Regions from separate parts of the Mesorhizobium sp. L103C131B0 genome, predicted to be linked through region 2. Evidence: predicted binding sites of a transcription regulator. Region 2 holds the regulator's gene; each other region holds the start of a gene.
The links. Region 2 encodes PhoB, which activates phosphate uptake and scavenging genes when phosphate is short. Its sites were predicted from a motif close to TGTCATNNANCTGTCAT; they were not measured.
Positions count from the first base shown of each region.

Region 1: X730_RS143000 (PhoX family phosphatase) is a predicted target of PhoB. The motif match lies at 3,324-3,340, and genes of this name have one in related genera.
Region 3: ugpB (sn-glycerol-3-phosphate ABC transporter substrate-binding protein UgpB) is a predicted target of PhoB. The motif match lies at 1,278-1,294, and genes of this name have one in related genera.
Region 4: X730_RS144180 (LTA synthase family protein) is a predicted target of PhoB. The motif match lies at 3,818-3,834, and genes of this name have one in related genera.

Region 1 covers NZ_AYXC01000015.1:116,514-122,067, forward strand. Annotated here, with positions in the region: gene urtB (urea ABC transporter permease subunit UrtB) at 1-1,147, opposite strand, end outside; gene urtA (urea ABC transporter substrate-binding protein) at 1,260-2,570, opposite strand; gene X730_RS143005 (hypothetical protein) at 2,883-3,278, shown strand; gene X730_RS143000 (PhoX family phosphatase) at 3,396-5,309, shown strand; gene X730_RS142995 (GMC family oxidoreductase) at 5,372-5,554, opposite strand, start outside.
Region 2 covers NZ_AYXC01000010.1:129,547-135,100, forward strand. Annotated here, with positions in the region: gene pstA (phosphate ABC transporter permease PstA) at 1-647, shown strand, start outside; gene pstB (phosphate ABC transporter ATP-binding protein PstB) at 665-1,489, shown strand; gene phoU (phosphate signaling complex protein PhoU) at 1,531-2,235, shown strand; gene phoB (phosphate regulon transcriptional regulator PhoB) at 2,252-2,941, shown strand; gene X730_RS146930 (ROK family protein) at 2,972-4,207, opposite strand; gene xylF (D-xylose ABC transporter substrate-binding protein) at 4,474-5,514, shown strand.
Region 3 covers NZ_AYXC01000005.1:235,745-241,298, forward strand. Annotated here, with positions in the region: gene X730_RS152585 (EAL domain-containing protein) at 1-883, opposite strand, end outside; gene ugpB (sn-glycerol-3-phosphate ABC transporter substrate-binding protein UgpB) at 1,357-2,667, shown strand; gene ugpA (sn-glycerol-3-phosphate ABC transporter permease UgpA) at 2,739-3,623, shown strand; gene ugpE (sn-glycerol-3-phosphate ABC transporter permease UgpE) at 3,633-4,481, shown strand; gene X730_RS152565 (sn-glycerol-3-phosphate import ATP-binding protein UgpC) at 4,489-5,550, shown strand.
Region 4 covers NZ_AYXC01000014.1:28,755-34,308, reverse strand. Annotated here, with positions in the region: gene fabF (beta-ketoacyl-ACP synthase II) at 107-1,369, opposite strand; gene X730_RS144165 (acyl carrier protein) at 1,404-1,640, opposite strand; gene fabG (3-oxoacyl-[acyl-carrier-protein] reductase) at 1,862-2,599, opposite strand; gene fabD (ACP S-malonyltransferase) at 2,660-3,607, opposite strand; gene X730_RS144180 (LTA synthase family protein) at 3,885-5,554, shown strand, end outside.

The DNA.
Region 1 (5,554 bases), on a different contig from region 2:
CGGCGAGTTGGCCGACATCGAACGATCCCGACATCCAGGAGGGGTTGCCGACCTCCTGGTTGGTCGGTCCGAAGATCGAGCGCACCGCCTGCTGCAGGACAAGCGAGACGCCCCAGGTTGCGAGCAGCGTTTCCAGCGGCCGGCCGTAGAGGAAACGGATGACGCCGCGCTCGATGATCAGGCCGACGGAAGCGGCAACCAGGAAGGCGAGCGGCAGCGCGATCACCAGCGACCAGTCGAACAGGCCGGGGAATGAGGTTCGGATCACCTGCTGGACGACGAAGGTGGTGTAGGCGCCGAGCATCACCATCTCGCCATGCGCCATGTTGATGACGCCCATGACGCCGAAGGTGATGGCGAGGCCGATGGCGGCCAGCAGCAGCACCGAGCCAAGCGAGATGCCGTACCATATGTTCTGGCCGGCATCCCACAGCGCCAGGCTCGAATTGATGCTGGCGATTGCCGCCGTCGCGGCATCCTTGACCGCGCCTTGCGCATTGGCCTCGACCGCGGTGAGCAGCGAGACCGCGTCGCGGTCGCCGCGCGCGCCGATCAGGGCAATGGCGGCAAGCTTGTCGGCCTCCGGCTTGTCGGAGACCAGCACCGATGCCGCGCGCGCCTGTTCGAACAATGCCTTGACCTTGGCGTCGGTCTCGGCGGCGATGGCTGCATCGAGCGGCTCGATATTGGCGGCATCGGGGGTCTTGAACATGGTGTCGGCGGCGGCGATGCGGACAGAAGGATCTTTCGCGCGCAACGTCAGCGTTCCCAGTGCATCTCGGATGACACGACGCAGCGTGTTGTTGACCTTGATCTTCGTGATGTCGGCCTTGGGGGCGTCGCCGGCTTTCTCGCCACTCAGCGGGTCGAGCAGCGTGACGCTGTCGGCGGCCTCACTGCCGACGAAGACGGCTGAATCGGCTTTACGGATGTAAAGGTTGCCTTCGGCGAGCGCTGCAAGCGGGCGCTCGACCAGCGGATCGCCGGTGGCGGCAAGTTCGCGCACGACGGCCTCAGTGGCGGCAAAGCCCGTGCTCGTGGCGAATTTGGCGACGATGGCGCGCAGATCGGCTTCGGCTGCGTTCGACGGCAATAGGCTTGCCACCAGGAACACCAGCATGAGGCCGAGAGTGCGCAACAGGATCATCCGTTCAGATACTCTTCTGTGGGGAAATTCCGCGTCCGGGCGGGCTGAAGCGCCCGGACGCTTGGCGGTACCGATCGTGGACGCGTCCACGATCGGTCGGCCCCGGGAGGGATCAGTTCGTGCCCTTGCCGCCGCATTTGCCGGTGGCAACGTTGAAGTTGCCGCAGGACAGAGGCGCGCGCCAATCCGAAATCAGGTCCTTGGAATCGGGCAGATAGTCGGACCATTCGTCGCCCATCACGAGGCCGGGCGTCTGCGACACGGTCTCGAACTGGCCGTCGGCCTGGATCTCGCCGATCAGCACCGGCTTGGTGATGTGATGGTTCGGCATCATGGTCGAATAGCCGCCGGTGAGGTTCGGCACGGACACGCCGACCATGGCGTCGATGACCTTGTCGGGATCGGTGGTGCCGGCCTTTTCGACCGCCTTCACCCACATGTTGAAGCCGATATAGTGAGCTTCCATCGGGTCGTTGGTGGTGCGCTTGTCATTCTTGATGAACTTGTGCCAGTCGGCGATGAACTTCTTGTTTTCGGGTGTGTCGACGCTCTCGAAATAGTTCCAGGCAGCGAGATGGCCGACCAGCGGCGCGGTATCGAGACCGGCCAGTTCTTCCTCACCGACCGAAAAGGCCATGACCGGGATGTCCTCGGCCTTGATGCCCTGGTTGCCGAGTTCCTTGTAGAACGGAACGTTGGCGTCGCCATTGACGGTCGAGACGACGGCGGTCTTCTTGCCGGCCGAGCCGAATTTCTTGATTGCGGAGACTTCGGTCTGCCAGTCGGAGAAGCCGAACGGCGTGTAGTTGACCATGATGTCTTCGGCGGCGACGCCCTTGGCCTTCAGATAGGCCTCGAGGATTTTGTTGGTGGTTCGGGGATAGACGTAGTCGGTGCCTTCCAGCACCCAGCGCTTCACCGAGCCACCGTCCTCGCTCATGAGATAATCGACGGCAGGAATCGCCTGCTGGTTCGGGGCGGCGCCGGTGTAGAACACGTTGCGCTCGCTTTCCTCGCCCTCATACTGGACGGGGTAGAACAGGATGTTGTCGAGTTCCGAGAACACCGGCAACACCGATTTGCGCGACACCGAGGTCCAGCAGCCGAACACGGCGGCGACCTTGTCCTTCGAGATCAGCTCGCGCGCCTTTTCGGCAAAGAGCGGCCAGTTGGAGGCCGGATCGACAACGACCGCCTCGAGCTTCTTGCCGAGCAGACCGCCCTTGGCATTCTGCTCTTCGATGAGCATCAGCATGGCGTCTTTCAGCGTCGTCTCCGAAATCGCCATGGTCCCCGACAGCGAATGCAGAATGCCGACCTTGATCGTGTCTTCGGCGGCCTGGGCCGGAGACGACATCGACAGGCCGGCGGCGACCACGCCGGCCGAAAACATTTTTGTTATTGTGGAGAAATTACCCCTCATACCGAAGACTCCCAAGCTGTTTGATTGCACCGCGATAATGCAATGCAACTGCCGTGCCAAACGCAAAGGCGCCGCTCACGAAGATGGAATAGCCGAGCGTTATCAGCCGGTTGGTATATTAGCCTCGAGAAAACAGTGGTAGCCGGCGAAAATTGATTGAGGCAAATTTGCGCAGCGCACATGGCTTTTGCCTAATTTTTGCCCAATTGAGACAAATGCCTAGTTTTTGATCTCCGGCCGTGTGTTCCGGGCTAACAATGTTGCGGTACCGCGCAAAAATAGGGCAAGCTCGCCCTTCAAAAGAGTGACGTCATGACATCTCGCACCTCATGCATTTCCGGCATCCTGCTGCTGATGGCAACGAGCGGCGCCGCGCGCGCCGATTTCAGCGAGGGCAAGCTTCCGGACGGCACCTATCATTGCGAGGTCTATTTGCTCGGCGCCTTCCTCAACCTCGGCGACATCACTATCAAGGGCAATGTCTATAGTGGTCCGGTGACATTCGGCACCGCGACGCAAGGCTACAACTATCAGATGAATGCCAATGGCGAGATCACCTGGCTCGGGCCGCTGGGCGGCTATACCACCGGTGGCAACTCCGTCTCCATGACACAGGCAACACTGGACGGCGAGACCGCCCCGTCATTCGACATCATTCTGAAGCAGCCCGACGGCGCCTTCACCGCCTCGACCTGCACCAAGGGCTGAGCGATGCGTAGTGCCGCGCCCAGTTGCGGCAAAACCTTCCTCTTATGTCATGTGAATGTTGCCTAGGCAGACTAGGGCAACGGTGCGCCGTAACATCCACCCTGAGAGGCAGACACCATGGCCAATGCACCGTCTTCATCCTCCCCCGTCATCCGCGAAATCATTGCCGAGCGCGTCTCGCGCCGGTCTCTTTTGAAAGGCAGCCTCGCCTCCGGCGCGCTGATTGCCGGCGGCAGCTTTGTCGGCTCCTTGTTTGCCGGCGAAACGCATGCCGCCACAGCGCAGTCGACGCTCGGCTTTCCCGAGCTGAAACGGGTCTACGGCAAGACCCATGCCGCCGCCGAAGGCTATGAGACGACCATCGTCGCGCGCTGGGGCGACCCGCTTGCAGCCGGCCTCGCCGAATTCGACGGCAACAAGGTCGCGGCGGAGGAACAGGAAAAGCGCTTCGGCTACAATTGCGACTACATCGCCTTCATGCCGCTGCCCAAGGGCACGGTGAATTCCGATCATGGCCTGCTCTGCGTCAACAACGAATACATCTCGCCCAATGTGATGTTTCCGGGGATGACCGAGGGCGATGCCGGCAAGACGATGACCAGGGAACAGGTCGATCTCGGCATGGCCGCGATGGGCCATTCGATCGTCGAGGTGCAATTGAAGGACGGCAAGTGGGCAAGCGTGGCGGACAGCCCGCTCAACCGCCGCATCACCGCCAACACCGAAATGACCGTTTCCGGACCGGTTGCCGGCCATGCGCTGATGAAAACTTCGGCCGACCCGACTGGCACGAAAGTGCTCGGCACCAGCTATAATTGCAGCGGCGGTTTCACCCCCTGGGGTACGGTGCTGACCTGCGAGGAAGGCGTGTCCGACATTTTCGGCGGCGACCCGAAAAAGGCGCCGACTGCCGACCTGCTCGACCGTTACGGCTTCGACGGCTCCGACATCTATGGCCGCGGCCGCTTCCATGACCGCTTCAACCTCGACAAGGAACCGAACGAGGCCAACCGCTTCGACTGGGTGGTCGAGATCGACCCTTACGATCCTCAGTCCAGGCCGGTGAAGCGCACGGCACTTGGCCGCATGTCGCATGAGGCCTCGACCGTGGTCCTCAACAAGGACGGCCGCGTTGTCGTCTATATGGGTGACGACGACTATTTCGAATATATGTACCGCTTCGTCTCGGCCAAGGCCTATGACAAGGCCAACCCGGCCTCCGGCGCCGATCTGCTCGACGATGGCGTGCTGTCGGTCGCCCGCTTCGATGCCGATGGCTCGATGACGTGGCTGCCGTTGGTGCACGGCCAGGGCAAGCTTACCGTCGAGAACGGTTTTGCCGACCAGGCCGAGGTGCTGTTGAAGACGCGGTTTGCGGCAGATGCGCTCGGCGCCACGCCGATGGACCGGCCCGAGGACATCGAGACCAATCCGGTGACCGGCCGCGTCTATGCGGTGATGACCAAGAACAAGAAGCGCGACCAGTCAAAGGTCAATCCGGCCAACACGCGGCCGGAAAATCTCTGGGGCCATATTGTCGAACTGATCCCGCCCGGCGGCCGCGGCGCCGACGCCGACCACACGGCCGAAAACTATGCCTGGGACCTGTTCGTGCTCTGCGGCAATCCCAGGGATGCCAAGGTCGGCGCCACCTTCCATCCGGATACGTCGGACAATGGCTGGTTCGTCTGCCCCGACAACATCACCTTCGATCCGGCCGGGCGGCTGTGGGTGGCGACGGACGGCGCCAATGATTTCGACCTGCCGGACGGCGTCTATGGCGTCGACACCGAAGGTGCGGCGCGCGGCCTGCCGAAGCTGCTGTTCACCTGCCCGCACGGCGCCGAAGCGACCGGCCCGTGCTTCACGCCGGACGGCTCGACTTTGTTCCTGTCGGTGCAGCACCCTGCGGAAGATGCAGAGACGCTCGACAAGGCGCAGACGCTGTGGCCCGACTTCAGGGATGGCCAATTGCCGCGGCCGTCCGTCGTCGCCATCCGCCGCAAGGACGGACAGCCGGTCGGCGCATAGTGTCCTAGGGAAAAGGGCGGAACGCGCCATGCGCGTTCCGCGTAGCGATCCGGGAGGACGGCTCAGATCGTCTTGGCCGACATTTGCGAAGCGATGTATTCGGCCTGGCGGATAGCCAGCGACACGATCGTCAGCGTCGGATTTTCAGCCGCACCGGTGGTGAACTGGCTGCCGTCCGACACGAACAGGTTTTTGATGTCGTGCGCCTGGCCGTGCTTGTTGACGACGCCGTCTTCCGCCTTTTC
Region 2 (5,554 bases):
TCTACATGATGGTGATCGTGCTGTTGCTGGCGCTGCCGATCGGCGTCGCCGCCTCCATCTATCTGGAGGAGTTCGCCAAGAAGAACCGCTTTACGGACCTGATCGAAGTCAACATCAACAATCTCGCGGCGGTGCCGTCGATCGTCTTCGGTCTGCTTGGCCTTGCCGTGTTCATCAACTTCCTCGGCATGCCGCGCTCGGCTTCCTTCGTCGGCGGCCTGGTGCTGACCTTGATGACATTGCCGACCATAATCATCGCCACGCGCGCCGCCCTCGCCGCGGTGCCGCCGTCGATCCGCTCGGCGGCCCTAGGTCTCGGCGCCTCCAAGATGCAGATGGTGTTCCATCAAATCCTGCCGCTTGCCGCCCCAGGCATCCTTACCGGCACCATCATCGGCCTGGCGCGTGCGCTCGGCGAGACAGCACCGCTGCTCTTGATCGGCATGGTCGCTTTCGTCGCCGATTATCCGACGACGCCTTTCGATCCGGCGACCGCGCTGCCGGTTCAGATCTATATGTGGGCAAACGAGGCTGAGCGCGCTTTTGTCGAGCGCATGTCCGGCGCCATCATCATCCTGCTCGTCTTCCTCATGGCCATGAACATCACCGCGATCGTGCTCCGGCGCCGCTTCGAGCGGCGCTGGTAGAAAAAAGGCAATTTGGTATGAACATCATGACCGAACAGTCCCTTGAGAATGCAGTGGGCGACAAAATGAACGCCAAGTCGAACGAAGTCATCAAGATGCGCGGCGACAAGGTCGGCGTCTTCTACGGCGAGAAGCAGGCGTTGTTCGACGTCAATCTCGACGTGCGTCAGAACCAGGTGACGGCGCTGATCGGCCCGTCCGGCTGCGGCAAGTCGACCTTCCTGCGCTGCCTCAACCGCATGAACGACACCATCGATTTGGCGCGGGTGACCGGCAAGATCACGCTCGATGAAGACGACATCTACGACAAGAACATCGATGTCGTCGAACTGCGCGCCCGCGTCGGCATGGTGTTCCAGAAACCCAACCCGTTCCCGAAGTCGATCTACGAGAACGTCGCCTACGGCCCGCGCATCCATGGGCTGGCCAAGCGCAAGTCCGACATGGACCAGATCGTCGAGCAGAGCCTGAAGAAGGCGGCGATCTGGAACGAGGTCAAGGACCGCCTGCAGGAGCCCGGCACCGGCCTGTCCGGCGGCCAGCAGCAGCGCCTGTGCATCGCGCGCGCCATCGCCGTGTCGCCGGAGGTGATCCTGATGGACGAGCCCTGCTCGGCGCTCGATCCGATCGCCACCGCCCGTGTCGAGGAGCTGATCGACGAACTGCGCCAGAACTACACGATCGTCATCGTCACCCACTCGATGCAGCAGGCGGCGCGCGTGTCGCAGCGCACGGCGATGTTCCATCTCGGCTATCTCGTCGAGGAGGGCGCCACCGACAAGATGTTCACCAACCCCGACGACAAGCGCACCCAGGACTACATTACCGGCCGCTTCGGCTGAGCCGTCCGGCGGGTGAATTTTCAGGCACGAGGACCAAGATCATGGGTGAACATACCGTCGCCTCCTTCGATGAAGAGCTCGGGCAGATCAGCAAGCTGATCCGCGACATGGGCGATCTGGCAGGCTCGATGGTCAGCGGCTCGACCAGGGCGCTGCTCAATTCGGACAATGCGCTGGCACAGCGTGTCGTTTCCGACGACGCCATCATGGATGCGCGCCAGCGCGAACTGGACGACCGCGCCATCACGCTGATCGCCAAGCGCCAGCCGATGGCCAACGATCTGCGCGCCGTGGTCGGCTCGATCCGCATGGCCGGCGACCTCGAGCGCATCGGCGATCTCGCCAAGAACATCGCCAAACGCGTCGGCACCGTGGGCTTGAGCGTCACGCCGCGCGACCTCTCGCACTCCATCGATGCCATGGCGCAGCTGGTGCTGATCCAGGTGCAAGGCGTCGTCGAGGAATATGCCGCCACCGATGCGGCAGCTCTTGCAAAACTCAGGAATGACGACGAGCGCATCGACGTCAAATACACGTCCGTGTTTCGTGAGCTCTTGACCTACATGATGGAAGACCCTCGCAACATCACCGCCTGCACGCATCTCTTGTTCTGCGCCAAGAATCTTGAGCGCATCGGCGATCATGTCACCAACATCGCCGAAAATGCGTATTATGTGCTGACCGGCCAGCAATTGCCCGCCAATCGTCCGAAGCAGGACGAGACGGCGATGGCCACGCCGGCCTGATGAGGGTGAACTGCCTATGATCGCGCCACGCATCATGGTCGTGGAGGACGAGGAGCCGCTAGGCGTGCTCCTCCGCTACAACCTCGAATCCGAAGGCTATCACGTCGAGGTGGTGACACGCGGCGACGAGGCCGAGATCCGCCTGCAGGAAAACGTGCCCGATCTCCTGGTGCTCGACTGGATGGTGCCCGCTGTTTCCGGCATCGAGCTCTGCCGGCGGCTTAGAGTGCGGCCCGAAACCGAGCGGCTGCCGATCATCATGCTGACCGCGCGCGGTGAGGAAAGCGATCGCGTGCGCGGCCTGTCCACCGGTGCCGACGACTATCTGGTCAAGCCATTCTCGACGCCGGAGTTCATGGCGCGCGTGAAGGCGCTGCTGCGCCGGGCCAAGCCGGAAGTGCTGTCCAGCGTGCTCAAGGTCGGCGACATCGTGCTCGACCGCGAGTCGCACCGTGTCTACCGCAAGAAGAGCGAGATCAGGCTCGGACCGACCGAGTTCCGGCTGCTCGAATTCATGATGCGCCATCCCGGCCGCGTGTTCTCGCGCAGCCAACTGCTCGACAATGTCTGGGGCGAGACGATCTACATCGACGAGCGAACCGTCGACGTCCATGTCGGGCGCTTACGCAAAGCGGTCAACAACGGCCGCATGCCGGATGTCATCCGTACCATTCGCGGCGCCGGCTACGCGATCAGGGAAGACTAGGATGCTGCGCGTCGCGCCGTTGCCGGCCATTCAGGCGACATGCTTGCCGGATTTGGCCTGAATGCCCGGCGCGAAAATCTCCTGATCGACGAAGCCGAGCGCGCGCATGGCACAGCCTTCGCGGATCAGCGGCAGCTCGTTGGGCTCGGTGTCGAAGGAGATCGACTTCGAGTGCTGGCCGCCGGCGGTCTGGGCGATCGCTTCGCGCAATGCCGGCTCGATCAGGTCGAAGGCGGCGGCGCTGACGCCAACCATGGCGACAGGCGCCGGGTCGATCAGCGCAAACAGGCTGCCGAGGCCGAAGCCGAGCGCCTCACCGGCCTTGCGATAGGCTTCGCGCTCCGGGCCATCGGTTTCGCGGGCGCGCGCGGCGAGTGCGCGCATATCAGCGTCGCCGATATCGACCGGCTCGGCATCTTCGCTCATCATTTTGGCGCTGCGCCAGATGGCGTAGTTTCCGGCATAGGCCTCGACGCAGCCGCGCCGCCCGCAGCGGCAGAGCGCGCCGCCCGGACGGTGGATCATGTGGCCGAACTCGCCGCCCGAGGAATGGGTGCCGGTGAACAGTTCGCCTTTCAGCACCAGCCCCATGCCGATGCCGTGCGACAAGAGGATCGCGATGAAATTGTCGCGGTAGCGCTCGGGCTGGCGCCATTGCAGGGCCACCGCCATCATATTGCAGTCGTTCTCCATGGTGGCAGGAATGCCGAATTCCGCTTCCAACATGTCGGCGAAGGCAATGTCGGTCAGTGGCGTGATTGGCGACCACAGCATGGCCCGCGCCTGCGAATCGGTGATGCCCTGGATGCCCATGGCAATGCGGGCGATGCTCTGGACATCGAGGTCCGGGTCCGCGAGACGCCGCCCGACGATTGCTACGCATTCGCCGATCAGCTCGTCGCGCGGCATGGTCAGCGTGTCGAGCCGGCGCTGTTCTTCCGCGACCACCTGGCCGGCATAGTCGATGACGGTGACGGAGAGGAAGTTCAGCGACAGCACCACGGTCATGACCGCCGCCGCTTCCGGGTTGAGGCCAAGGCCGACCTGCGGCCGGCCGCGTTTCAGCGAGCCGGTCTCGCCAGGCTTGCCTTCAATCAGGATGCCTTCTTGAATTAGATCAGACGAGATTGCCGATATCGTCGAATGGCTGAGGCCGGTGGTCGCCGCAATCTCGGTCCGCGACGGCTGGCCGGCCCGGCGCACGGCCGAAATCACCATCGCACGGTTGCGACGGCGCAGATCGTCGTGGCGGATCCCAACCGACATTTGTTTTCCTCCCGGCCTCCTCGCGCCTCATGATAGTGAAGGCGTTCGACGGCACCAGCCAAATATTGGCAGACGCCGGCAGCCCTGTCATTGTTTATTGCGGAGCTCGAAAAAATTCGGCAACGCCATCAGAATCCATCATAATCGATGTTGACAGTGCCTTATCATTGAACCAGTATTTTTTCGAGGCTCGAAAAAATGGAGCCTCTTTGTGCAGGCCTTCGGGCCGGTTTTGTCGCGCCGTGGGCGGCGCAGGGAGGGTTATAATGAACAGATTTGCAGCCGCCATGCTGGCGGGTGTCGCCATGTCGCTGGCGCTGATGTCGGTCGCGCAGGCGAAGGACAAGGTCATCGGCGTGTCGTGGTCGAACTTCCAGGAAGAGCGCTGGAAGACCGACGAGGCGGCGATGAAAACGGCGATCGAAGCCGCCGGCGACAAGTACATTTCGGCCGACGCGCAGTCCAATCCCGGCAAGCAGCTGACCGACGTCGAAAGCCTGATCTCGCAGGGCGCCAACTCGCTGATCATCTTGGCGCAGGACGCCTCGGCCATCGGCCCGGCGGTGCAGAAGGCGCTGGACGAAGGCATTCCGGTCGTCGGCTATGATCGCCTGATCGAGAACAAGGACGTCTTCTACCTGACCTTCGACAACAAGGAAGTCGGCCGCATGCAGGCCCGCGAAGTGTTCAAGGCGAAGCCCGAAGGCAACTATGTCTTCATCAAGGGCTCGGGCTCGGATCCGAATGCCGATTTCCTGTTCTCGGGCTCGATGGAAGTGCTCAAGGAAGCCATCGACTCGGGCAAGATCAAGAATGTCGGCGAGGCCTATACCGATGGCTGGCTGCCGGCCAACGCCCAGAAGAACATGGAACAGTTCCTGACCGCCAATGACAACAAGGTCGATGCCGTGGTTGCGGCCAATGACGGCACCGCCGGCGGCGTTGTCGCCGCGCTGACGGCGCAGGGCCTTGCCGGAACGGTTCCGGTCTCGGGCCAGGACGGCGACCATGCCGCCCTGAACCGCATCGCGCTCGGCACGCAGACGGTGTCGGTGTGGAAAGACGCGCGCGAACTCGGCAAGAACGCCGCCGAGATCGCCTCGCAGCTTGCCGATGGCAAGAAGACGGGCGACATTGCCGGCGCCAAGGACTTCACCACGCCTGGCGGCAACACCGTCAAGTCGCTGTTCCTGACCCCCGTCGCGATCACCAAGGACAACCTCAACGTCGTCATCGACGCCGGCTGGATCAAGAAGGACGAAGTCTGCACAGGCGTCGCCGCCGGCAGCGTCGCGGCTTGCAACTGATCTCGACGACTTGAAGAAATGAGGCGCCGCGGCTGTCAAG
Region 3 (5,554 bases), on a different contig from region 2:
CGCCAAGCAGCATCGCGTTCAGCACTTCCGGCGCAATGCCGGTGAGTGCCGCGATGCTGTCATTGGCGCTGACGATGCGGGCGCCGTCGCAGACGATCAGCCCCTCGACGGCGGCGTTGGCGAGGCCGTGCATGCGCTCTGCCTCGAGCTTGTGACGACGGAAACGCAGGTCGATCCACAATGCTGCGGCTGAAAGCACCAGGATAGCCATGCTGACTGCAGCGGCGGCGAAGGCCTGCGACACCGGTTCGACCGTGAACTGCGATATCTCGATGGAGGAGTCCGGGAAGATCGACACCGCGCCCATCGCGATGAAGTGCAGGCTGCAGATCGCCAGCGTCAACAGGATGGCGGCGGCGATTGTGGCCTGCATGGACGGCCGTCGCAACACGACCAGCAGCGCCAGCGCGGCGAGGGTGACGCCTGTCAGCACCGAGACGCCGACCAGCAGCGGGTTCCAGACGATGCGCCCTTCGACCTCGAAGGCGGCCATGCCGATATAGTGCATGGCGGCGATACCGGCGCCGAGGACCGCGCCGCCGACCAGAGGGTAGTCGATGCCCCGGCGCAAGGTGGCGATCCACATGCCCGCGGCGGTCAGGGCGACGGAACCGGCGAGCGAAAGCGCCGACATTTCCGTATTGTAGGCGTTGGGGATTCCGGGAGAAAAGGCAAGCATTGCGATGAAATGCGTCGCCCAGATACCGAAGCCGGTGGAAGTGGCTGCTATCATCAGCCAGGTATAGCGGTTGCGCTCGCTCGAGCGGTCGACATGGCGAAGCAGGTTGACCGCCGAGAAGGAAGAAATACCGCAAATGAGCGCTGCCAGTGCGACCAGTCTCAGATCGTGCTCATGCACGATACAATTATAGACCGTCAGCATCTCGCCCCACCTGCTCTCCCACAGCAATCAAGCCGTCCACTTGATTAGTATGTCGCGCTTGACGAAGAATCGGTTATGCGAGCTACAACTACAGCGGGTTTTTCGGGTTGTACCTTGCGGCGATCCTGTCTCATTCCAGACAGGGTCACAGCAGCGCTTGGCGCGATGCCGCTCTACCATCTCGATCTGGCCGAGCGCCGGTATGGCGGCCGCATGGTACAGGTGCGTGGCGCTGTCACGGGGGCCCTTCATGCATCGCCGGCGGTCGGCGATCGTCGCAGGCCCACCGCGCCCATGTATCGCTGAGCCGGCTTGGCATTTCTCTCTGTCCTCGTTGCAGAGCGAGGGGGCGCGAAGTTAGCCGGGTATGAAATTCACGAAACAGCAACAAATCCGTTGTCCGATTGTCATCAGCGACACATATTGCCTTTGCGGGAGTGCCCCTTTCGCCAATGACAAACGGGAGATGAAACATGAAGTTGTTCGGCTTTGCGGCCGGTGTTGCCGCCACCTTGACCCTGCTTTCCACCACCTCCGCCTTCGCCGCCACCCAGATCAGTTGGTGGCATGCCATGACCGGCGCGAATGCCGAGGTGGTCGACAAGATCGCCAAGGATTTCAATGCCAGCCAGAGCGACTATGAAATTCTCCCTGTTTTCAAGGGCACCTATCCCGAAACGCTGAATGCCGGCATCGCTGCCTATCGTGCGGGGCAAGCGCCCGACATCATCCAGGTGTTCGACGTGGGTACCGGCGTCATGATGGCAGCCGAAGGTGCGATCAAACCGGTGGCCGATGTGCTAACCAGCGCCGGCGTGACCTTCGACAAGAGCCAGTATTTGCCCGGCATCGTCGGTTACTATTCGAAGCCGGACGGGACCATGCTGTCCTTCCCCTATAATTCCTCGTCGCCCATCCTCTACTACAACAAGGATATTTTCCAGAAGGCCGGGCTTGATGTGAACAACCCGCCAAAGACTTGGAACGAGGTGTGGGAAGCCGCCAAGAAGATCAAGGCGAGCGGCGCCGCTTCCTGCGGCTATACCTCGACGTGGTTGACCTGGATCCACCTTGAGGCCTTCGCGGCCTGGAACGACGTTTCCTATGGCACCAACCAGAACGGACTTGCCGGAACCGACGTCGAGCTCAAGATCAATGCGCCGATCTTCGTCAATCATTTCCAGGCGCTCGCCGACATGGCCAAGGATGGCACCTTCAAATATGGCGGCCGTACCTCCGAAGCCAAGCAGATCTTTCTTGCCGGCGAATGCGGCATCTTCACCGAATCGTCGGGGGGTCTCGGTGACATCGTCAAGTCGGGCATGAACTACGGCATCGGCCAGCTTCCCTATGATAGTGACGCCAAGGGCGCGCCCCAGAACACCACGCCGGGCGGCGCCAGCCTGTGGGTGTTCGGCAACAAATCGGACGAGGAATACAAGGGCGTCGCGGCGTTCTTCTCCTACCTCTCCAAGACCGAAGTGCAGGAGTATCTGCACCAGAAGTCGGGTTATCTGCCGGTGACGCTCGCTGCCTATGAAGCGACCAAGAAGTCCGGCTTCTATGACAAGAATCCGGGCCGTGAGACGCCGATCCTGCAGATGCTGGGCAAGGCGCCGACCGAGAACTCGAAGGGCGTGCGCCTCGTCAACCTGCCGCAGGTGCGCGACATCGAGAACGAGGAGTTCGAGAAGATGCTGGCCGGCCAGCAGACTGCGCAGCAGGCGCTCGACAACGCGGTCGCACGCGGCAACAAGGCGATTCAGGAAGCGATCGGAAATTGAAGCGATTTGTCAGTTGAACCTCGTCCACGCGGACCCGCGTGGACGACTTCCTGAACAGCGAAGGATCCACACTGTCTCCACGCGTCGTCTTTCCCAACAAGACCCTGCCTTACCTGCTGGTGGCGCCGCAACTCGCCATTACGCTGATCTTTTTCTACTGGCCGACGGGGCAGGCGCTCTACCAGTCGATGCTTAGGGAAGACCCGTTCGGGCTGAAGAGCAAGTTCGTCGGGCTCGCCAATTTTCGCAAGGTGCTGGCCGACCCGGCCTACCTCAACTCGATCAAAGTTACGCTGGTGTTCTCTCTGGCGACCGCGATGGTCGCCATGGGTGTGGCCCTGTTGCTTGCCGTCATGGCCGAGAAGGTGGTGCGCGGCAAAGGCCTTTATCGCACGCTGCTGATCTGGCCGTATGCGGTGGCGCCGGCGATTGCCGGCATGTTGTGGCTGTTTCTGTTCAACCCCTCGATCGGTTCGCTGGCCTACGCCTTGAGAGGTCTCGGCATTGCCTGGGATCCTTTGCTTAACGGCAACCAAGCCATGATCCTGCTGGTGTCTGCGGCTGCCTGGAAGCAGATCAGCTACAATTTCCTGTTCTTCGTCGCCGGGCTGCAGGCGGTGCCGAAGACGTTGATAGAGGCGGCGGCCATGGACGGCGCCGGGGAGACGAAGCGCTTCTGGACCATCGTCTTCCCGCTGCTCGCGCCGACGACCTTCTTCCTGCTGGTCGTCAACACGGTCTATGCGCTGTTCGACACTTTCGGTATCGTCCATGCCGTCACCGGCGGCGGGCCGGGCAAGGCCACCGAGACGCTGGTCTACAAGGTCTACAATGACGGTTTCGTCAATTTGATCCTCGGCGATTCGGCCGCGCAGTCGGTCATCCTGATGGTCATCGTCATCTCACTCACGGCCATCCAGTTCCGCTATGTGGAACGCAAAGTCCACTACGGTTGAGCGCGAGCGATGATTGGTCAGTCCCCGCTTCGCGCCCTCATCGCCCACGCCGTGCTCATCCTGGGCATCCTGATCGTCGCTTTCCCGATCTACTACACCTTCGTTGCCTCCACGCAGACGCTGCAGACCATCCTCAAGCCGCCATTGCCTCTTTTGCCCGGCGACCAGGTCTGGAATAATTACAGCGAGGCGCTGTTCGGCGGTGTCGGCCGCATCGGCGGCGTCAGTGTCGGCCGATTGCTGCTCAACACCACGATCATGGCGCTCGGCATCGCGGTGGGGAAGATTTTCATCTCGATCCTTTCGGCCTATGCGATCGTGTTCTTCCGTTTTCCGCTTCGGATGGTCTTCTTCTGGCTGATCTTCATCACACTGATGCTTCCCGTCGAGGTGCGCATCCTGCCGACCTACAAGGTGATGGTCGATCTCGGCATGATCGACACCTATGCCGGCCTGATCATTCCGCTGATCGCCTCGGCCACCGCCACGCTTCTGTTTCGCCAGTTCTTCATGACCATCCCAGGTGAGTTGGTGGAAGCGGCGCGTGTCGACGGCGCCGGACCATGGCGCTTCTTTTTCGACATCCTGCTGCCGCTGTCGCGCACCAACATCGCAGCACTGTTCGTCATCCTCTTCATCTATGGCTGGACGCAGTACCTGTGGCCGCTGCTCGTCACCAACAGCAACGACATGAACACCATCGTCATCGCACTTAGAAAGATGGTCTCCTTCGCCGATGCCGATACCCAATGGCATCTGGTCATGGTCACCGCGATGCTGGCCATACTGCCGCCGATCCTGATCGTGGTGCTGATGCAACGCTGGTTCGTGCGCGGACTTGTCGATTCCGAAAAGTGAGAAGCCGATGGCGACCGTCGATCTGAAGGATGTGAAGAAAGTCTATCCCGGCGGCGTCGAGGCGGTGAGGGGTGTCTCGATCGCCATTCCCGACAAGGAGCTTTGCGTGCTGGTTGGGCCGTCCGGCTGCGGCAAGTCCACGCTGCTGCGGATGATCGCCGGGCTTGAGACCATTTCTTCCGGCACCGTCGCCATCGACGGCAAGATCGTCAACACGATCGGTCCGACCGAGCGCGACATCGCCATGGTGTTCCAGAACTATGCGCTCTATCCACATATGAAGGTCTACGACAACATGGCCTACGGGTTGCGCAACCGGGGTACTCCCAAGGACGAGATCGACAGCAGGGTTCGCTCGACCGCCAAGGTGCTGGAGCTCACGGCGCTGCTCGACCGGCGCCCGCGCGAGCTTTCCGGCGGCCAGCGCCAGCGCGTGGCCATGGGTCGCGCAATCGTGCGCAATCCAAAAGTCTTCCTGTTCGACGAACCGCTTTCCAACCTCGACGCCAAACTGCGCGGCCAGATGCGGGTCGAAATCAAGAATTTGCAGCGCTCGCTCGGTGTCACCTCGGTCTACGTCACCCACGACCAGCTTGAGGCGATGACGCTGGCCGATATTCTCGTCGTCATGAATGGCGGGTTGGTCGAGCAGACGGGCGCGCCGCTCGACATCTACGAGAAGCCGGCATCGACCTTCGTCGCCTCCTTCATCGGAGCGCCGCCGATGAACCTTCTGCCTCTTTCGCAAGGACCGGCTGGTCCGGCGCTGACCGACGGCAAGACGGTTGACTTCGCGCCTACGAACGCCGCCACGCTTGGCTTCCGCCCTGAGGATGCCGACGTCACCTTCAGTGCCGAGGCATCATCCGGCGCGCTTATTCTGCCTGCGGCGGTCGAGGCGGTCGAACCTGTGGGAGCCGAAAGCTTTCTTCACTGTGCCGCCGGCGGCAACCGCATCGTCGTGCGTGTGGCCGGCCGCGCCACGGCCAAACCCGGCGATCAACTGCGCGTCGTGGCCAGGGCCGAGAAGCTGCATTGGTTCGACAATGCTGGGAAACGAGTCGATTGACGCA
Region 4 (5,554 bases), on a different contig from region 2:
AAAGCGCCTTCGGTTTCAGGCCGATGCGACGAATCCCCAGCGGCAGAGTAGGCTTGAATATGGCAAAATTGACGACAGACCGCTGGCGCGCCGGTCGATACCGCAATCAGCCTGTATAACGCTGGAATACCAGCGAAGCGTTGGTGCCGCCGAAGCCGAAGGAGTTGGACAGCGCCACGTCGACCTGGCGATGCCGTGGCGTGTTCGGAACAAGATCGATCGCGGTTTCGCGTTCCGGGTTGTCAAGATTGATGGTGGCTGGCGCGATGTTGTCTCTGATAGCGAGGATCGAAAAGATCGCCTCGGCGGCACCCGCCGCACCCAGGAGATGGCCGATCGACGACTTGGTCGACGACATCGAGATTTTCGAGGCGGCGTTGCCGACCAGCCGCTCGACGGCGCCGAGTTCGATCGTGTCGGCCATGGTCGAGGTGCCGTGCGCGTTGATGTAGTCGACGTCGGCGGGCGTCAGCTTGGCCCGGTTCAGCGCCGCCGTCATGCAGCGGAAGGCGCCGTCGCCGTCTTCGGCCGGTGCAGTGATGTGATAGGCATCGCCGGTCAGGCCGTAGCCGGTGACCTCGGCATAGATCTTGGCGCCGCGCGCCTTGGCGTGTTCGAGTTCTTCCAGCACGACGACCCCGGCGCCCTCGCCCATGACGAAGCCGTCACGGTCGCGGTCATAGGGACGCGAGGCCTTCTCAGGCGTGTCGTTGCGGTCGGTGGACAGTGCCCGGCAAGCAGCGAAGCCGGCAAGCGATAGTCTGGTCACCGGCGATTCCGCGCCGCCGGCCAGCATCACGTCGGCATCGCCGAAGATGATCAGCCGGGCGGCATCGCCAATGGCGTGCGCGCCGGTCGAGCAGGCGGTGACGACGGCGTGGTTGGGGCCTTTCAGCCCATGCCGGATCGATACCTGGCCAGATACCAGGTTGATAATGTTGCCGGGAATGAAGAATGGACTGATACGGCGCGGTCCGCGCTCTTTCAGGATGATAGCGTTCTCGGCGATGCCCTCGAGGCCGCCGATGCCGGAGCCGATCATGACGCCGGTGGCGCAGCGCTCGGCTTCGGTGCTGGGCTCCCAGCCGGAATCCTTCAGCGCTTCGTCGGCGGCCGCAATCCCGTAAAGGATGAAGTCGCCGATCTTGCGCAGTTCCTTGGGCTCGAGCACGGCTTCGGGATTGAGCGTGCCGTTGGTGCCGTCACCGCGAGGAATGACGTGGGCGATCTTGCAGGCAAGATCTTCCACTTCGAACTCGGTGACGCGCTTGGCGGCGCTGCGGCCGGTCAGAAGTTCCTTCCAGCTGTGCTCGAAGCCCATGCCGAACGGCGAAACCAGGCCAAGGCCCGTGACGACGACACGCCTCATCGCAGGTCCTCCCCGGTGATGACTGCGGATAGTGTCAGGCCGAAGCCTTGTCGATGTACTTCACGGCATCGCCGACGGTCAGGATGGTCTCGGCCGCATCGTCCGGAATCTCGACGCCGAACTCTTCTTCGAAGGCCATGACGAGTTCGACCGTGTCGAGGCTGTCCGCGCCCAGATCATCGATGAAGCTCGCCTGCTCCGTCACCTTGTCGGCATCGACGCCAAGATGTTCGATGACGATCTTCTTGACGCGCTCTGCGGTGTCACTCATTTGGGGCATCCTCGTCTTTTGTTTGTCTGTCTTCGTTAACGGGCAGAATGCCGCTAATCAAGCTGAAAGATGGTCCTGCCGGAAACGCAACGATGCCGGACCGGTTTTTGCCCGAACCGCCGGGTTGCGGGCCGCATTACACGAAAAATGGCCGAGGTCCAAGGCGAAATGGTCTCTTTTCACAAGCCGGCCATGTCTTCTTATCACCCGGCAATATCCTGTCAGATCATGGCCATGCCACCGTTGACATGGATGGTCTGGCCGGTGACGTAGGCTGCCTCGTTGGAGGCGAGATAGGCGACGGCCGACGCCACTTCAACACTCGTGCCCATGCGGCGCGTCGGGATCGCGGCCATTATCGCGTCTTTCTGCTTGTCGTTGAGCTTGTCGGTCATGGCCGATTCGATAAAGCCCGGGGCGACGCAGTTGACGGTGATGTTGCGGGTGGCGATCTCCTGCGCCAGCGACTTGGAAAAGCCGATCATGCCGGCCTTGGAGGCGCAATAATTGGTCTGGCCAGGATTGCCGGTGACGCCGACCACCGAGGTGATGTTGATGATGCGGCCATGGCGGCGGCGCATCATCGGATGGGTCAGCTCGCGGGTGAGCCGGAACACGGCGGTGAGGTTCACCTCCAGCACGCTGTCCCAATCCGCGTCCGCCATGCGCACGAACAGGCCGTCCTTGGTGATGCCGGCATTGTTGACCAGTATGTCGACGCCTTCGAGTTCGGCTTCGGCCTTCTGGCCAAGCGCCTTGACCTCGTCACGGTCGGCTAGATTGGCCGGGAACAGCTTTACCCGGTCGCCGAGTTCGCCGGCCAGGGTCTCCAGTTTCTCGATGCGGGTGCCGTGCAGGCCGACAATGGCGCCTTGCGCATGCAGCACCCGGGCAATCGCCTCGCCAATGCCGCCCGATGCGCCGGTGACGAGCGCCTTGCGGCCGGTCAGTTCGAACATTTTCTTCTCCTGATCTTAAGGGAACACCCTTCCCACGGGAGGGGTTGAATCGCCAGTGGATTATGCAAGCGCGGCCAGCGCCGCCTCGACATCTGGCGGCGTGCCGACGGCGGATGTGGCGATGTCGCGGTTGATCCGCCGCGCCAGGCCGGAAAGCACCTTGCCGGCGCCGATCTCAAACAGCGTGGCGACGCCGTTGGCGCCGAACCACTCCACCGTTTCGCGCCAGCGCACGCGGCCGGTGATCTGCTCGACCAGGCGGCGCGCGATCTCGTCGGGGTCGCTGGTCGGGGCTACAGTGACGTTGGAGACGACGGGCACGACCGGTGCATTCTTGGTCACGTCGGCCAGCGCCTCGCGCATGACATCGGCCGCCGGCGCCATCAGCGCCGAATGGAAGGGTGCGGAGACCTGCAGCATCAGCGCCCGCTTGGCGCCCTTTTCTGTGCACAGTTTCGCGGCGAGTTCCACCGCCGCCCTGGCGCCGGAGATCACCAGCTGGCCGCCGCCATTGTCGTTGGCGATCTGGCAGACTTTGCCGGATCCCGTTGCGGCCTCGGTGCAAGCGGCTTCGACGTCGGGCTGTTCCAGTCCGATGATCGCCGCCATGGCGCCCTCGCCGGCCGGCACCGCCGCCTGCATGGCGTTGCCGCGGATGCGCAGCAGCCGGGCAGCATCGGCGACCGAAACGAAACCGGCCGCGGCAAGGGCGGAATATTCGCCGAGCGAATGACCGGCAACGTAGGCAACCTTGTCCTTCAGCGAAAAGCCGCGCGCTTCCAGCGAGCGGATCGCCGCCAGCGAGACCGCCATCAGCGCCGGCTGGGCATTGGCAGTCAGGGTCAGCGCCTCTTCCGGGCCTTCCCAGATCAGTTTCGACAGCTCTTCGCCCAACGCATCATCGACTTCCTCGAACACCCTGCGTGCCTCGGGGAAGGCGTCGGCGAGGTCCTTGCCCATGCCGACAGCCTGGCTGCCCTGTCCCGGAAAGGTGAATGCGACGGCCATTTGGGCGCTCTCCAGCGGCTGATTTTTCCTGCCTGTGACGCAAGGCGGACCGTCAAGTCAAGCCCGGAGGCGGCATTTCGGCTCTCGCTTGAACCGGAGCTGACCTCGAGTCCCTGTTCCCAAAGGCTTTTTGCCGATCACACCTGATGAAAACCGCTCACGAATCGTTTGCTGGCTCTTCTTATTTTCGCCACAGGCGCTAGCTTTTGCATGACAGTTCTATGACAGAACGGTGGCGCGAGTGGAAATACGCGTTGCTTGGGCCGGGGGAAGAGACGTGGCTAGGATCAGGAAGGGCGCGGCCGTACCCGCGCCACAATTCTTGGAAGACGATCCGTCCACCGGCTACCTGCCGGGGCGCAGATGGCCGGTCATCCGCTACGGTCTGGTCACGCTGCTTGCCTCCGCCATCCTGGTGTTCGCCATCGAATGGATCGTGCGCGGCGACTTCTTCGGCACGGTCGACTTCTTCCTGCAGCCATTCAAGCCGGGCTGGACCACCATCATTGTCTTTGCATTGGTGCTGATGGGACTGGACGCCGTGCTTGGCCGCAGTCACCAGAGCCTGATGATCGTGGCGCCGCTGACGCTGGCGCTGGCCTTTGTCGGGCATCAGAAGTCGCATTATCTCGGCGATCCACTCTACCCAACCGATTTTCTTTATTCGCGCCAGATCATGGCACTGATGCCGCTCCTGGTGCGCGAACGGCCCTGGACGGCGCTCGCCATGGCGGTCGGCATCGTCGCCGGCCTGTCGCTGCTGATCTATGGCTGGCGGTTGTGGCGCCGCAAGGTTCCGATCCTCAGCCGCAAAGGGCGGCTGGCGCGGCTGACGCTGGCAGTGCCGCTGCTCGCCTTCTTCGTCTCGATCATGGACTACGCCACCTTCTCGTGGACCCGCGACCGGCTGCAGATCATCCCGATCATGTGGGACCAGAAGGAGAACTACGCCTCCAACGGGTTTGCGCTGGCCTTCGCGCTCAACGTGCCGATGGCGCATGTCTCGGCGCCGGCGGGCTATTCCGACAAGGCGATCGACGCGATCGACAGGCCTGATGTGGCGGCCTCGGTACCGGATGAGAAACCCGACATCATCGTGGTGATGAGCGAATCTTTCTGGGATCCGACCAAGCTGCCCGGCGTCACAATCACGCCTGACCCGATCCCCAATGTGCGGGCGCTGCGTTCCGGCTATATGTTCTCGCCGGAATTCGGCGGCATGACCGCCAACATCGAATTCGAGGCGCTGACCGGCTTTTCCAATGCCTTCCTGCCGGCGGGCTCGATCCCCTACCAGCAATATGTGCGCACGCCGACGCCGTCGCTGGCGACCTTCCTGAAAAGCGAGGGCTACCGGGCGCGCGCCATCCACCCGGGCACCAACTGGTTTTGGAACAGAGGCGCCGTCTATGCCGATTTCGGCTTCAACGATTTCCGCTCGGAAGAGACGCTGCCGCCACTGGAAAAGCGCGGGCCGCTGGCTTCCGATGCCTCGATGACCGACGAGATCATCGCAGAGGCCGACGCCAGCGAGCGGCCGGTGTTCTTCTTCGCCGTCAGCCTGCAGAACCACGGTCCCTACGAGCCGTACCGCTATTACAATCCGACCCACAAGGTCGCGGCGCCGATCAGCACATGGGCGCGGGAATCGCTGCTCAGCTATGCCGAAGGCTCCGCCGATGCCGATCGCGGCCTCGAGCGGCTGATCGAATGGGCGAAGAAGCGCGACCGGCCGACGGTCATCGCCTTCTTCGGCGACCATCTGCCGCCGCTCGGCCCCGTCTATGTCGAAACCGGTTACCTGAAGGACAATGTCGCGCCGCGCAAGGAACCGACGCCGGCGGCGGCACTGGAGCATCATCAGACGCCGCTGGTCATCTGGTCTAACCGTACCGGTCCGGCGCAGGATATGGGCGCCGTGAGCCCGGCCTTCCTGCCCTACCACAT